One region of the Streptomyces sp. NPDC005775 genome, then DNA from elsewhere that is predicted to be linked to it. Evidence: predicted binding sites of a transcription regulator. Region 1 holds the regulator's gene; the other holds the start of a gene.
The links. The regulator HspR, encoded in region 1, represses chaperone genes until heat shock. The targets are predictions, from matches to a motif close to TTGAGNNNNNNNNNCTCAA.

Region 1 (7,321 bases):
TCAAGGACGCGGGCATCCAGCTCTCCGAGATCGACCACGTCGTTCTCGTCGGTGGCTCGACCCGTATGCCGGCCGTCGCCGAGCTCGTCAAGGAGCTCACGGGCGGCCAGGACGCCAACAAGAGCGTGAACCCGGACGAGGTCGTCGCCATCGGTGCCTCGCTCCAGGCCGGTGTCCTCAAGGGTGAGGTCAAGGACGTCCTGCTCCTCGACGTCACGCCGCTGTCCCTCGGTATCGAGACCAAGGGAGGGATCATGACCAAGCTCATCGAGCGCAACACCACGATCCCGACCAAGCGCTCCGAGATCTTCACGACGGCCGAGGACAACCAGCCGTCCGTGCAGATCCAGGTCTACCAGGGCGAGCGCGAGATCGCGGCGTACAACAAGAAGCTCGGGATGTTCGAGCTGACCGGTCTGCCGCCGGCCCCGCGCGGTGTGCCGCAGATCGAGGTCGCGTTCGACATCGACGCCAACGGCATCATGCACGTCGCCGCCAAGGACCTCGGCACCGGCAAGGAGCAGAAGATGACCGTCACCGGTGGCTCCTCGCTGCCGAAGGACGAGGTCAACCGGATGCGCGAAGAGGCCGAGCAGTACGCGGACGAGGACCACCGCCGTCGCGAGGCCGCCGAGTCCCGTAACCAGGGCGAACAGCTCGTCTACCAGACGGAGAAGTTCCTCAAGGACAACGAGGACAAGGTCCCCGGCGACGTCAAGACGGAGGTGGAGACCGCGCTCACCGAGCTGAAGGAGAAGCTCAAGGGCGAGGACACCGCCGAGATCCGTACGGCCACCGAGAAGGTCGCGGCCGTCTCCCAGAAGCTGGGCCAGGCGATGTACGCCAACGCCCAGGCCGAGGGTGGCCCGCAGGGTGACGCGCAGCCGGGTGCCGAGCAGGCCAAGGCTGACGACGATGTGGTCGACGCCGAGATCGTCGACGACGAGAAGGACTCCAAGGGCGGTGCGGCGTGACCGAGGAGACTCCGGGCTTCGAGGAGAAGCCCGACGTCCCCTCCGGCGCCACCCCTGACGACGCCGAGCCGAAGGACGCCACCCCCTCCGCGGAGGAGGAGGCGTCCCCGGCCGGGGACGCGAACCAGACAGCAGGCCTGACGGCACAGCTGGACCAGGTCCGCACCGCGCTCTCCGAGCGCACGGGCGACCTCCAGCGGCTCCAGGCCGAGTACCAGAACTACCGCCGCCGTGTGGAGCGGGACCGGGTCACGGTCAAGGAGATCGCCGTCGCGGGTCTCCTGTCCGAGCTCCTGCCCGTGCTCGACGACGTCGGCCGGGCCCGTGAGCACGGTGAGCTCGTGGGCGGGTTCAAGTCGGTGGCCGAATCGCTGGAGACGGTCGTCGCCAAGCTCGGACTGCAGCAGTTCGGCAAGGAGGGCGAGCCCTTCGACCCGACGATCCACGAGGCCCTGATGCACTCGTACGCGCCGGACATCACGGAAGACACCTGCGTGGCGATCCTGCAGCCCGGTTACCGGATCGGCGAGCGCACCATCCGCCCCGCGCGGGTGGCGGTGGCCGAACCCCAGCCGGGGGCGGCACCCGGGGCCGCGAAGGAAGAGAAGAGTGACGACGAGGAGAGCGGTGGCGGCGAGGAGGTCTGACATTCCGTCCGACCACCTGGCAGCACACCGCCCATCCACCCGTCCGGCCACCCGGCCGGTCGTCCGGAAGGAGGGACGTCGATGAGTACGAAGGACTTCGTCGAGAAGGACTACTACAAGGTTCTCGGCGTCCCGAAGGACGCCACCGACGCCGAGATCAAGAAGGCGTACCGGAAGCTCGCCCGCGAGTTCCACCCGGACGCCAACAAGGGCGACGACAAGGCGGAGGAGCGCTTCAAGGAGATCTCCGAGGCGAACGACGTCCTCGGTGACACCAAGAAGCGCAAGGAGTACGACGAGGCGCGCGCCCTCTTCGGCAACGGTGGTTTCCGTGCCGGACCCGGCGGGGCCCAGGGCAACTTCAACTTCGACCTGGGGGACCTCTTCGGAGGTGCCCCGGGCGGGGGCCAGGGCGGCGCCGGTGGGTTCGGCGGCGGAGGCGGCCTGGGCGACGTCTTCGGCGGCCTCTTCAACCGCGGCGGCGGTGGCACCGGTACGCGGGTGCAGCCGCGCCGCGGCCAGGACATCGAGTCCGAGGTGACGCTCAGCTTCACCGAGGCGGTCGACGGGGCCACGGTCCCGCTGCGGATGTCCAGCCAGGCTCCCTGCAAGGCGTGTTCCGGCACCGGCGACAAGAACGGCACCCCCAGGGTCTGCCCGACCTGCGTCGGCACCGGCCAGGTCTCGCGCGGCACCGGTGGCGGTTTCTCGCTCACCGATCCCTGCGTGGACTGCAAGGGCCGGGGCCTCATCGCCCAGGACCCCTGCGACGTCTGCAAGGGCAGCGGCCGGGCGAAGTCGTCGCGCACCATGCAGGTCAGGATCCCGGCGGGCGTCCTCGACGGCCAGCGGATCCGGCTGCGCGGCAAGGGCACCCCGGGCGAGCGCGGCGGACCGGCCGGCGACCTCTACGTCGTCGTCCACGTCGACGCCCACCCGGTCTTCGGCCGCAAGGGCGACAACCTCACCATCACCGTGCCCGTCACCTTCACGGAGGCGGCGCTCGGCGGCGAGGTGAAGGTCCCCACGCTCGGCGGGCCCCCGGTCACCCTGAAGCTTCCGGCGGGCACGCCCAACGGGCGTACCATGCGGGCCCGCGGCAAGGGCGCGGTCCGCAAGGACGGCAGCCGCGGCGACCTGCTGGTCACCGTCGAGGTGATGGTCCCCACCGACCTGGGCCCCGAGGCCCGGGACGCCCTGGAGACCTACCGCAAGGCGACCGCGGGCCCGGACCCGCGGGCGGAGCTGTTCCAGGCAGCGAAGGGAGCTTGAGGTGGACGGCCGGAGACGTAATCCGTACCAACTGACCGATGAATCCCCGGTGTACGTGATCTCGATCGCGGCCCAGCTCTCGGGCCTGCATCCCCAGACGCTGCGCCAGTACGACCGCCTCGGCCTGGTCTCGCCCGACCGCACGGCCGGGCGCGGTCGGCGCTACTCGGCCCGCGACATCGAGCTGCTGCGCACCGTGCAGCAGTTGTCGCAGGACGAGGGCATCAACCTGGCCGGCATCAAGCGCATCATCGAGCTCGAGAACCAGGTGGCCGCCCTCCAGCAGCGCGTCGCCGAACTCTCGGCGGCTGTGGACGGGGCGGCGGTGGCCATGCAGCAGCGCGAGGCGCAGGTGCACGCGTCGTACCGGCGCGACCTGGTGCCGTATCAGGATGTGCAGCAGACCAGCGCGCTGGTGGTCTGGCGGCCGAAGCGGCCGAAGGACTGAGCGGGGGCACCTGACCCGTGCGAGGAGCCCGTCACCCCGGAACGTCGGGGGTGGCGGGCTTCCTTGTCGTGCGTGGCGTTACGGACCCTCCTGCCCCGTGTGGCGCTACGGGCCCGGCGATTTCGGACTGGACGAGGAGGGCGCCGAGGTGGGTGCGGCTGGTGGCGTCGAGTGTCTGCATGAGCCTGGCGATGTGGGCGCGGCAGGTGCGGACGCTGAAGCCCAGCTTCCGTGCCACGGCCTCGTCATGGTGTCCCTGGACGAGGAGGCGGGCGATGCTGAGCTGGACCGCGGTGACGGGCGTGCCCGGAGCGGCCGTCTGCAGATGCTCGGTGATCGGAGTGGCCTGCGCCCACAGCACCTCGTACACCTGCACCAGGTAGCGGACCAGCGCCGGATGCCGGATCTGGAGAGCCACATCGCGGTCGGCTGTCGCGGGAATGAACGCCACGGCGTGGTCGAAGATGATGAGCCGGTCGATGGTCTGCTCCATCGTTCTGACCTGCACCTGTCCTGGCGGCATCTGCTCCAGGTAGTTCCTGACGCCCGCGCTGTAGCGCGCCGGGTGCTGGTAGATGTGGCGGAGCCGGGCTCCTCTGCCCACAGCTGACAGCCCGTTGGACAGGCCCTGCTCGATCTGCTCGGACGAGCGGTGGCCGCCCGGCTGGGCTGTCAGGACTTCCGTGCCGGCGCCGGCGGCCGCTTCCTGGAGGGCGGAGTCGATCAGCCTCTTGCCCTCCAGCACGGTGATGGACAGGTTGGGGTCCTCGCTCGCGATGGCCGCCAGGGGCGCCAGGGAGTCGACGAGGGCCGCGCTGCGGCGGACCTGTTCATGGACGGTGCGCGTGAGGGGCCGCAGCAGGTGGGCGAGTGCCGCCGAGGGCGGGGTGGGGCACAGCATCGCCGGGTCGCGGGGGTCCGGGTGGAGCAGGGCCATTTCGATGAGGCAGGGGGCCGGCGCGATATCGGCTCGGGGGAGGCGCCCGCGGCGCAGGGATTCGGAGTAGAGCCGGATGGCCGGCTCGCACAGTTCGGAGTTGCTGTGCGGGTGAATTGGTATGCCCGTTTCCGTGCCCATCTGGACCCCCTCATTCTTTGCAGTGCAACAAGATGACGGTGGTGAAACCCTAGCGACCGCGAGAGTGTTGGCCTGTCGGGGGAGCCGGGAACTCCCCCGGCTGATTTCAGGGCACGGCCACGCTCTCCCCCTTTGCGTGGTGGTGCTCCCGGCCCGGGGGTGGGGATCTTTGGGTGCCGGCCGGTCAGGAATCCTGTTCCAGGATTCCTGACCGGGCGATCAGATAACCGAGTTGAGTTCGGCTCTTGCTGCCGAGGGCGGCGTTCAGTTTGGCTATATGGGTCCGGCAGGTGCGCACGTTCATGCCGAGGCGCCGGGCTATCGAGTCGTCGACGTGTCCCTCTACGAGGAGTTGGGCGATGGAGCGCTGGACACCACTGATGCCTTCGGGGGTGGGGTCGTAGCGAACGTCCTCCAGGAGCGGGGTGGCGCGCTGCCAGAGCTGCTCGAAGACCCTGATGAGGTAGGCGACCAGTCCGGGATGGCGCAGCTCCAGTGCCACTTCACCGTCTTCCTGGGCGGGGATGAAGGCCACCGTGTGGTCGAAGACGAGCATGCGCTCGACGAGTTCCTCGAGGGTGCGGATCTCGACCTTGCCCTCTGCCAGGCGCTCGGCGTAGGCGTACGTCCCGTGATGGTGCCGGACGGTGTGCTGATAGAGCGTGCGGATGCTGACGCCGCGGTCGATCACGGCCTGCCCGCGCTCGACGCCCTTGCTGAGGATGAGTTCGCTGCGACCGCCCCCCGGCTGGATGGTGAGGACTTCGTCGGTGCACTCGGCCGTCGCGACATCGATGGCGGCATTGATTCTGGCGTTGCCTTCCAGCACGGTGATGGCGTGCGTGGTCGGTGCGTCCTGGGCGCTGATGTCCATGAACGGTTCGAAGGATTCGGCCAGTTCGAGGGAGCGTCGCCGGCGGTCCTGGATCTCGCGCTCGATGGGGTGAAGACGCTGCGCGAGTGCTGCTGACGGAGGTACGGGACGGAGCCACTCGGCGTCATCGGGGTCCGGGTGCAGCAGGGCGAAGTCGATCAGACAGGGTGCGGGCGCCACGTCCGAGCGCGGTATCCGTCCAGATCGCAGTGCGCTGGCGTAAAGGCGCTGCCCTGCTTCGCAAAGTTCGGTGATCCCATGAGGATGTCCCGTATTCGGTCTACTTGTGGCCATATCTCCACCCCCCATGTTCTTGAACCAGCAGGAACATGATGCATCGACCCAGTGGTGTTCGCGTCCCTGGGTGAGACATCGTCTTACGTGCGGGGGAGATGACCCATCAAGTGAGGACGAAGCCGAAATGTATAAGCGAATGCTTCGCTCGGTGCTTGCCGCTGCGTTTGCGGGGGCCTTGGCCTACAGCGTGCTGGGTGCCACTGACATTACCTGGGGGGGCGTGCCGGACCCGGCATCGAGTCATGTGGCTGCAGCCCCCCTCGGTGACATCACGTGGGGTGGCGTTGCGCCGAAGGATGCGCAGGGTGACATCACGTGGGGATTCACGTCGACTTCGGCGGGCTCCTGACATGACCACGCCGCCGGACGACCGGACCTTCCGGCGCGAGATGGCAACCGCCTATCGCTCAGGGTGGCATTTCATCGACCTCGTCACGGCACTCCCCCACCGTGGTGATTCGTTGATGGTCACTCTGTTCGGTGACCCGGTCGTCGTCGCCCGTGAGGACGACGGGGAACTGCGCGCCTACCGGTGCCTCCGCAAGCCGCGCGGGGCGCCGCAGCCCGTGCGCTGCGCCATTCGGTACGACATGATTTTCGTGAACCTCGCGCAGCGTGACCACCAGCTGTTCGAACCTGAAGCCATTTCCGCCACCCCCCGCAGTGCCTGAGCGATCCCCCGTCGTTCCACGTCGCTCAGACACTCCCCCACACAACGGCGCCACCGTGACCTGAACACGGTGGTGCCGTTGTGCTTCTCCCGGAGACATTCCGGTCGGAGCGGCACGGAAGGTGACGATCTCCGCCATCGGTGTGGGTGGTGGTGCGGCCCCCGAGCTCCGCCCTCCCATTCCAAGGGGCGTTCATGAGCGGACACGAAGTCGAAGCATTGCCGGGGCGGCCCGGGGGCGGCGGCGAGGCCGCGGGCTTCGACCGGGCGTCGCTCCGCCACGAGGCGGAGGGCGCCTTCGATGACGCGGTGCACTGGAAGGTACTTCTGGCGGTGTGGCTGAGGGCCGCCGCCGTGGCATGCGGCGTACTCCTCCTCTTCGGTTTCCTCGGGCTCATCGCCCTGACCGGCGATCGGGGGAGCGGTCTCGGGATCATGGGGGTCGGGCTGCAGATCGCCATGATCGTGTTCGTCGCCGTCTTCCTGGTGTCGAAGGTCTCCGAGCCGGTCGGTGAGTGGCGGGTCCTGCTGGACGGCCGGGGACCGCGCGCCGAAGCGGCGTACGCCGAGATCGCGAGGGTGGTGCGGGAGCGCGGGCTGCCGGTCGTGCCGGTGTTCCGGCGCATCCGCACCCGGGGTGATCATCCGCGGGTGACCCACCGGATGGCGCTCCGGGACGGTGGCTACGTGGCGTACCTCTCGGTGTTCACGTACGGCACCGGCCTCTACGTGGGCTGGGTGATGCGGCGCGACCGGCGCGGCACCGGGCTCGTCCGGCAGTTCGTCTCCGACTTCGTCGGGGGCTTCGGCGGCACCGACACGGAGAGGGCCGTGATGCGGACCGAGTCGCCGCGCGCTCTGCGGGAGGCGTTGCACGCTGCCGCGCTGGAGGGGCTGTACGCCGCCGTCGACGGGCGCGCGGTGGATGCCGGAGCGGCCTTCCCGCACGGGCTCCCGGTGATCGAGGAGGACGTGGCCGCGCCCGTACCGGTCCGGGCGCCCACGCCTATGGCGCCGCCGCCCGTGCCGCGTCGCCGGCCCTGGGCGGGGGGCGGCAGTTG
Region 2 (7,321 bases), on a different contig from region 1:
CGGCACCGCGGTGCGAACCGGCGGAACGCCAGGCCGTGACGAAGGTGTCCTGCAGCACTTCCCGTACGGTCTCGGCGTCCGCGCACCTCCGGTTCAGCCGGGCCAGCAGCCAGCCGGCGTGCCGGTCGTAGAGCGCGGCCAGGGCGGCCGGTTCCCCCTGAGCGACGGCACGCAGCAGCGCCTCGTCGCTCCGGTCGTCCCCCGAGGGGTGCAAGTGGCTCACACCCCCTCTATCGGAGGCCGGACGCCGGTCGGTTCACGCGCGGTGCGTCCGGACGCGGTCAGGGGCGTGGCGCCTTCTCGCCGTGCACCGCGACGTGTTCGGCCGCGAGCCAGGGAGCGAGGTCGCCGACGAGCATGGCCAGGACGGCCGGGTCGGCGCTCGGAGCGCGGCCGGTGCGGGCGGCCAGCCGCATCTGCTCGGCCCGTTCGGGGAGGTGCGGGTGGTAGCGGGCGAAGAGCTCGGCCGACTCGGCCAGATCACTGGTCCAGCCGCCCCACCGCGGCATGACCAGGGTGAAGCCCGTACGCACGATCCGACGGGCGACCCCCCGGCTCAGGACACGGCGCTCGGCGTCCGTGGTCGCCCCGGCGGCCCGCTCGCGCCAGCGCGGGAGCGCCAGGCACAGGTCCCCGTTGGTCTCGCGGGCGAGCAGCGAGGTCGGCCGGTAGCGCGGCAGCAGGGCGGCGAGGTCGTCCCCGAGCAGCGGCGTGCACAGGCAGGCGACGAAGAAGCCCATGTCATGGCGTTCGAGTGCGCCGAGCAGCGTGTCCGCGCCGAACAGCAGGATGCCGGCCCCGTCGATCTGTTCGTACGACGCGTCCAGTTCGGCCTCGACGGCGTCGGCGTCGGCGCGGTCCGTCGCGGTGGGCGCCTCGCGCAGGGCGAGCAGCAGGTCCAGGTCGGAGACCCCGGGCGTCGCCGTGCCGCGCGGAATGCTGCCGTACACGTAGGCGCTGTGCAGGCGGCCGGGACCGAAGACCTCGGCGATCCGGGAGCGGGCCGCGGCCACGACCGGCGCGAACCCGGGCCGCAGCCGGCTGAGCGAGCCCTCCCGGGCGATCGTGCCGTCCCGGTCCAGTCCTCGGTCGTCGTTCATGAGGACACTCTGCCCCGTGGCGGCGCCACCGCCCGGGGCCGCGGCGCCGCGAACGTCACGTCCGAGGCCCGCGCCGTGACTTCGGCATCCCCGCTGATCGCCCAGGCGGCGACCCGCGACACCACGGCGGCCGGGACCGCCGCGCTGATCCCGGGGGCGGCCGGGATGTCCTGGGTCGCGTGCGCGTCGTGGGGGAGGACCACCCGGTAGCCCAGGGCCAGCGCCGTGCGGGCCGTCGCCTGGACGCACATCTCCGACATCACTCCGCAGACGGCGACCGACTCCACGCCGGCTCCGGCCAGCAGGGCCCCCAGGGGCGTGCCCGCGAAGCCGTCGTCCCGGGTCTTGCGGATCACGCACTCCGTCGGGCCCGCCTCGACGGGGAGGTGGAGCGCCCAGCCGGGGGAGTGCGGCTCGTCGCCCGTGCCGGGCGCGCCGTCGTTCTGCAGGTGCACGACCAGCGCACCGCTCCGGCGTGCGCGGGTGAGCAGGTCCGCCGTCCGCTCCAGCAGCCCGGCCGCGCCGGGAACGGCCCTGTCCCCCGTCACCCCTGCCTTCTGGACGTCCACGACGAGCAGGGCCTGGGCGGGAAGCGCGGAACGTGTCATGGAGCCATCCTGTCCGGCGGCGCCCCCGCCCTCCACAGAATTTCGCGGCCACGCGGAAGGGCGCGGGCGCGGGGACTACGACGCTCGCCGCCCGCGTTGCACCGAGGGCACGGCGTGGCAGTCGTACGTGATCGCTCACAGCGAACGCGGTTTCGGGAACACTGGGCGGCTCACAAGCATTGAGTCCACATAGCTCAACTTGACTGCCGAAGGGGAGATCATGGCTACTGAGTCCAATGCGGTCACACCGCTCACCCTGCCTGTGCTGCCGCTCGACGACGAGGTCGTGCTGCCCGGAATGGTGGTGCCTCTGGACCTGTCCGACAGCGATGTGCGTGCCGCGGTGGAGGCCGCACAGGCCGCAGCCCGCGAGGGCGGCGGCAAGCCCGAGGTGCTGCTCGTTCCGCGCATCGACGGTACCTACACCGGGATCGGTGTCAGGGGGACCGTCGAACAGGTCGGGCGGCTCTCGGACGGTGATCCGGGCGCCCTCATCCGCGGTCGTGGACGGGTGCGGATCGGCGCGGGGACCAGCGGGCCCGGTGCCGCGCTCTGGGTGGAAGGAACCCGGGCCGACGACTCCGTCCCCGAACCCCTTCCCGGAGCCGTCGCCGAACTGGTCAAGGAGTACAAGGCGCTCGCCACCAGCTGGCTGAAGAAGCGCGGTGCCTGGCAGGTCGTGGACCGGGTCCAGCAGATCGAGGACGTCTCCGCGCTCGCGGACAACTCCGGATACTCCCCCTTCCTCACCACTGCCCAGAAGGTCCAGCTGCTGGAGACGACCGACGCGGTCGCCCGGCTGAAGCTCGCCGTCCAGTGGCTGGGTGAACACCTCGCCGAGCAGGACGTCGCCGAGTCCATCGCCAAGGACGTCCAGGAGGGCGTCGACAAGCAGCAGCGCGAATTCCTGCTGCGGCGCCAGCTCGACGCCGTACGCAAGGAGCTCTCCGAGCTCAACGGCGACCCGGAGGACGAGTCCGACGACTACCGGGCGCGCGTCGAGGCCGCCGAACTTCCCGAGCACGTCCGCGAGGCCGCGCTCAAGGAGGTCGACAAGCTGGAGCGCTCCTCGGACCAGAGCCCCGAGGGCTCCTGGATCAGGACCTGGCTCGACACCGTCCTCGAACTGCCGTGGACCGAGCGGACCGAGGACGCGTACGACATCAAGGGCGCCCAGGAGGTCCTCGACGCCGAACACGCGGGCCTGCAGGACGTGAAGGAACGCATCACCGAGTACCTCGCGGTCCGCAAGCGGCGCGCCGACCGCGGACTGGGTGTGGTCGGCGGGCGTCGCGGCGGTGCCGTGCTGGCCCTGGTGGGGCCGCCCGGGGTCGGCAAGACCTCGCTCGGTGAATCCGTGGCGCACGCCATGGGGCGCAAGTTCGTCCGCGTCGCACTCGGCGGTGTCCGGGACGAGGCGGAGATCCGGGGTCACCGGCGTACGTACGTCGGCGCGCTCCCCGGCCGCATCGTCCGGGCCATCAAGGAGGCCGGTTCGATGAACCCGGTCGTCCTGCTCGACGAGATCGACAAGGTCGGCTCCGACTTCCGCGGCGACCCCGCCGCGGCCCTCCTCGAAGTGCTCGACCCGGCCCAGAACCACACCTTCCGCGACCACTACCTGGAGGTCGAACTCGACCTCAGCGACGTCGTCTTCCTGGCCACGGCCAACGTGCTCGAAGCCATCCCGGAGGCGCTGCTCGACCGGATGGAACTGGTCAGGCTCGACGGCTACACCGAGGACGAGAAGGTCGTCATCGCCCGTGACCACCTGCTTCCGCGTCAGCTGGAGCGGGCAGGTCTGGAGGCGGAAGAGGTCACCCTCGACGAGTCGGCGCTGCGGAAGCTGGCCGGCGAGTACACCCGCGAGGCCGGCGTCCGGAATCTGGAGCGGGCCGTCGGGAGGCTGCTGCGCAAGGTCGCGGCCCAGCACGAACTGGGCGACCGCGAACTGCCGTTCACGGTGACCGAGGCGGACCTCCGCGGGCTCGTCGGCCGGCCGCACCACGTCCCCGAGTCCGCCCAGGACCCGGCCGAGCGCCGCACCGCGGTGCCGGGCGTGGCCACCGGACTCGCGGTGACCGGGGCTGGCGGTGACGTGCTCTTCGTCGAGGCGTCGCTCGCCGATCCGGAGACCGGGGCGTCCGGACTTACCCTCACCGGTCAGCTCGGCGACGTGATGAAGGAGTCCGCGCAGATCGCGCTCAGCTTCCTGCGCTCGCACGGTGCGGAGCTGGAACTGCCGGTCGCCGACCTCAAGGACCGGGGCGTGCACATTCACTTCCCGGCGGGCGCGGTCCCCAAGGACGGTCCGAGCGCGGGCATCACCCTGACGACCGCGCTGGCCTCGCTGCTCTCCGGACGGCTCGTCCGCACGGACGTGGCGATGACCGGCGAGGTGTCGCTGACCGGACGGGTGCTGCCGATCGGCGGCCTGAAGCAGAAGCTGCTGGCCGCCCACCGCGCGGGCATCACCACCGTGGTGATCCCCCAGCGCAACGAGGCGGACCTCGACGACGTCCCCGCCGAGGTGCTGGACAAGCTGGAGGTCCACCCGGTCACCGACGTCCGCCAGGTCCTGGAGATCGCCCTCGCCCCGGCCTCGGCCCCGGCGGAGCGGAGGATCCCGGCCGCGGCGTAGCTGTCACGGCGTGACGGACGTGGCACCGCGGACACGGCCGGTACGGGCGGCCCGTCTTCCCCTCGCGGGGAGGCGGGCCGTTCCGCGTGAGCGGTGACGGCCGGGTCAGGGGCGGTAGATCGTCCCCGGGACGGGCACGGCGGGCGCCATCAGCTCCGGGACGGTGACGAAGGTGTAGCCGCGCTTCTTCAGCTCCTCGATGATGCCGGGCACCGCGGGCACCGTGCCCTTGTAGATGTCGTGCAGCAGGATGATGCCGTCCTTGCTCGCCTGGTCGAGTATCCGCTTCTTGATCAGCGCGGAGTCGTTCGTCGAGTAGTCCTTGGCGGTGGCGCTCCACAGGATCTGCGAGAGGCCGAGGTCCTTGCTGATCCCGGAGACCGTGTCGTCGGTGCGGCCCTGCGGGGGGCGCATCAGCCGCGGCTTCTTGCCGGTGATCGCCTCGATCGCGTCCTGCGTCTTCTCCAGCTCGGCGCGTATCTCCGCGGGCTTCTTGTCCGTCAGGATCTCGTGCGACCAGGTGTGGTTGGCCACCTCGTGCCCCTCCGCCTCGATCCGCCGGACCGTCTCGGGGTGCTTCTTCACATGGTTCTTGCCCAGCAGGAAGAAGGTCGCGTGGACCTTCTCCTTCTTGAGGATGTCCAGCAGGTGGGGGGTCTCCTCGGCCGGTCCCGCGTCGAAGGTGAGGGCGATGCACTTCGCCTTGCGGCAGTCCACCGGGCCGAACGATCCCTTGGCGTCCGAGCCCGCGTCGCCGCGAGCGGATCCGGGCGCCGTGGTCTCCATCGAGCACCCGCTCAGCGTCAGCGTGAGCGCCGTCACAAGAGCGACGGCCAACCCCGTACCGATCGACTTCGTCCTACTGGGCAAGGCGGGTCACTCCCTCATCGTTTACGCCGCACTTACGTGCGAATGCAAGGACTATACATAGGGCGTATACACGCGGTGTATAGGGGGCGGCGTGGGATCGATGGAGTGCCTTCGTGCCTGGTCGGATACGCCTGAACGGTCTGAACGGCGCAGAGCCCGGCGACGGGGTGCGTCACCGGGCTCTGTCGGGGCAGGGCGGTCGGGTGGTCAGCCGTTGGCCAGTGCCTGTACGCGGTCGAGGGCGCCGTTGAAGTGGTTGTGGTCGCCCACCGTCGGGCCGGACGAGGTGTACTGCCAGATCGTGTAGTAGCCCCAGCCGGCCGGCAGGGTCCCGACCGTGGTGTTGTAGCGGGCCACCCACAGCGGGTTGGTGCTGCCGAAGCTCGCGCTGTTGCCCGTGCAGGACTGCCACCAGCTGGTCGCGGTGTAGATGACCGCGTCGCGTCCGGTGCGCGCCTTGTAGGTGTTCACGAAGTCACGGATCCAGGAGACCATCCCGGCCGCGGTCTTGCCGTAGCACTGCGCGCCGTACGGGTTCCACTCGATGTCGAGGACGCCGGGCAGCGTCTTGCCGTCCCTGGACCAGCCGCCCCCGTGGTCCACGAAGTAGTTGGCCTGGGTGGCGCCGCTCGTCGTGTCCGGCGTGGCGAAGTGGTACGAGCCGCGGATCATCCCCACGTTGTACGAGCCGTTGTACTGCTGGGCGAAGTCCTCGTTCGTGTAGTACGTGCCCTCGGAGGCCTTGACGTAGGCCCACTTCACACCGCTGTTCCAGAGCGTCGACCAGGCCACGGCGTTCTGGTGGCCGCTCACGTCGACGCCTTCGGTCTGGGCCGCGCGGCTGGTGGGCAGGCCGCCCTGGCCGTCGTGGGCGACGACGCCCATGCCCATGGTGGCCGTGCCCCGGGCGGGTTTCGTGGGGTCCCCGGCGGTGGAGGCCGCGCCGGCGGCGCCGGGCAGGGCGACGAGGAGGGAGAGAGCTGCGAGCAGCGTTCCCGCTGCGGCGAAGCGCGAGCGACGGGCTGTCTTGGAGCCGGATCTGTGCACGGGCATGTACGTGCCTCCGAAGCCTTGGTGGGGGGACCAGCTGACCCGGGGCGCGAGGGACGTGCCCCGGGCGGCATGTCATGGTGTGAACATGCCATGCATGACGCTACGCACGTAGACCCGCGTGGCGGAAGGGGGCCTGGGCGGTGCCGTTGGTCTACTCCTGCGAAATACTGGCGGAGCTGCGGCGATGGGCGGCGGTGAAAGAAAGTTTCAGTGGCGGGAAAGCTCATGAGGGGTGTTGACGTGCACGGGAGCGAAAGCGGGAGTGAACCCGGCGCAACCGGAGGAAATGGTGTGGACCACGAATTCCTCGCCCTGGAACTGGAGTTGGCCGTCTTCCTGCGCCGCGCCCGAGCCAACTCCGGCGAAATGGCGCGCGAGGTGCACCCCGAACTGGAGGCGGCGGCCTACGGCCTCTTCGTACGCCTGGAGTCGGCCGGCCGCCAGCGGGCCACCGACCTCGCCTCGTACTTCGGCGTCGGCAAGGCCACCATGAGCCGTCAACTGCGCGCCCTGGAAGCCCTCGGGCTGGTGGCGCGTGAACCCGACCCCGCCGACGGGCGGGCCTTCCTCGTCCACCTCACGGACGAGGGCCTCGCACGCTTCCGCAGCGTCCGGGACGCGCGCCGCGACCGCTACGTGCGCAAACTCGCCGACTGGGACCGCGCCGAGGTGGCGGAGCTGGCCCGGCTGCTGCACCACTTGAACGACCGCGCCGAGAGCTGAGACGGGGTCGGGGCCGGTCGTCGCACGTCCAGCGGCCCCGTCGTGCGGGGCGGGTCGCCGCACCCCGGCGGTCACAACCGCGCGTAGACCGCCGTCGCGTCGTCGTGCCGCTTGCTCCGCCGCAGGTACGTACGTTCCACGTCCGCTTCCTCCAGGCCCCGCACCCGGTCGATCAACGACTGGGGCCCTTCCTTGTGGAGCACTCCTAGGCAGGCCGCCCAGTCACCCTCGCCGAACATCTCCGTCCAGCGGCTCGCCCCGTCCGTCATCGCGGCCACCGCCCGCACCTCGGTGCGCGGCGTGCGCCCGGTGATCGCCCGGTCCGC

Region 2: a site for HspR is predicted at 1,888-1,906, ahead of lon (endopeptidase La). Genes of this name have one in related genera too.

What each region holds. Positions count from the first base shown of each region.
Region 1 covers NZ_JBIAIU010000005.1:227,554-234,874, reverse strand. The annotation lists gene dnaK (molecular chaperone DnaK) at 1-974, shown strand, start outside; gene grpE (nucleotide exchange factor GrpE) at 971-1,621, shown strand; gene dnaJ (molecular chaperone DnaJ) at 1,703-2,893, shown strand; gene ACFYPA_RS14535 (heat shock protein transcriptional repressor HspR) at 2,895-3,341, shown strand; gene ACFYPA_RS14530 (LuxR C-terminal-related transcriptional regulator) at 3,373-4,419, opposite strand; gene ACFYPA_RS14525 (helix-turn-helix transcriptional regulator) at 4,604-5,452, opposite strand; gene ACFYPA_RS14520 ((2Fe-2S)-binding protein) at 5,941-6,261, shown strand; gene ACFYPA_RS14515 (hypothetical protein) at 6,456-7,321, shown strand, end outside.
Region 2 covers NZ_JBIAIU010000003.1:492,804-500,124, reverse strand. The annotation lists gene ACFYPA_RS09600 (RNA polymerase sigma factor) at 1-223, opposite strand, end outside; gene ACFYPA_RS09595 (nucleotidyltransferase domain-containing protein) at 282-1,100, opposite strand; gene ACFYPA_RS09590 (cysteine hydrolase family protein) at 1,097-1,708, opposite strand; gene lon (endopeptidase La) at 1,929-4,349, shown strand; gene ACFYPA_RS09580 (polysaccharide deacetylase family protein) at 4,455-5,135, opposite strand; gene ACFYPA_RS09575 (lysozyme) at 5,427-6,272, opposite strand; gene ACFYPA_RS09570 (MarR family winged helix-turn-helix transcriptional regulator) at 6,498-6,995, shown strand; gene ACFYPA_RS09565 (protein phosphatase 2C domain-containing protein) at 7,067-7,321, opposite strand, start outside.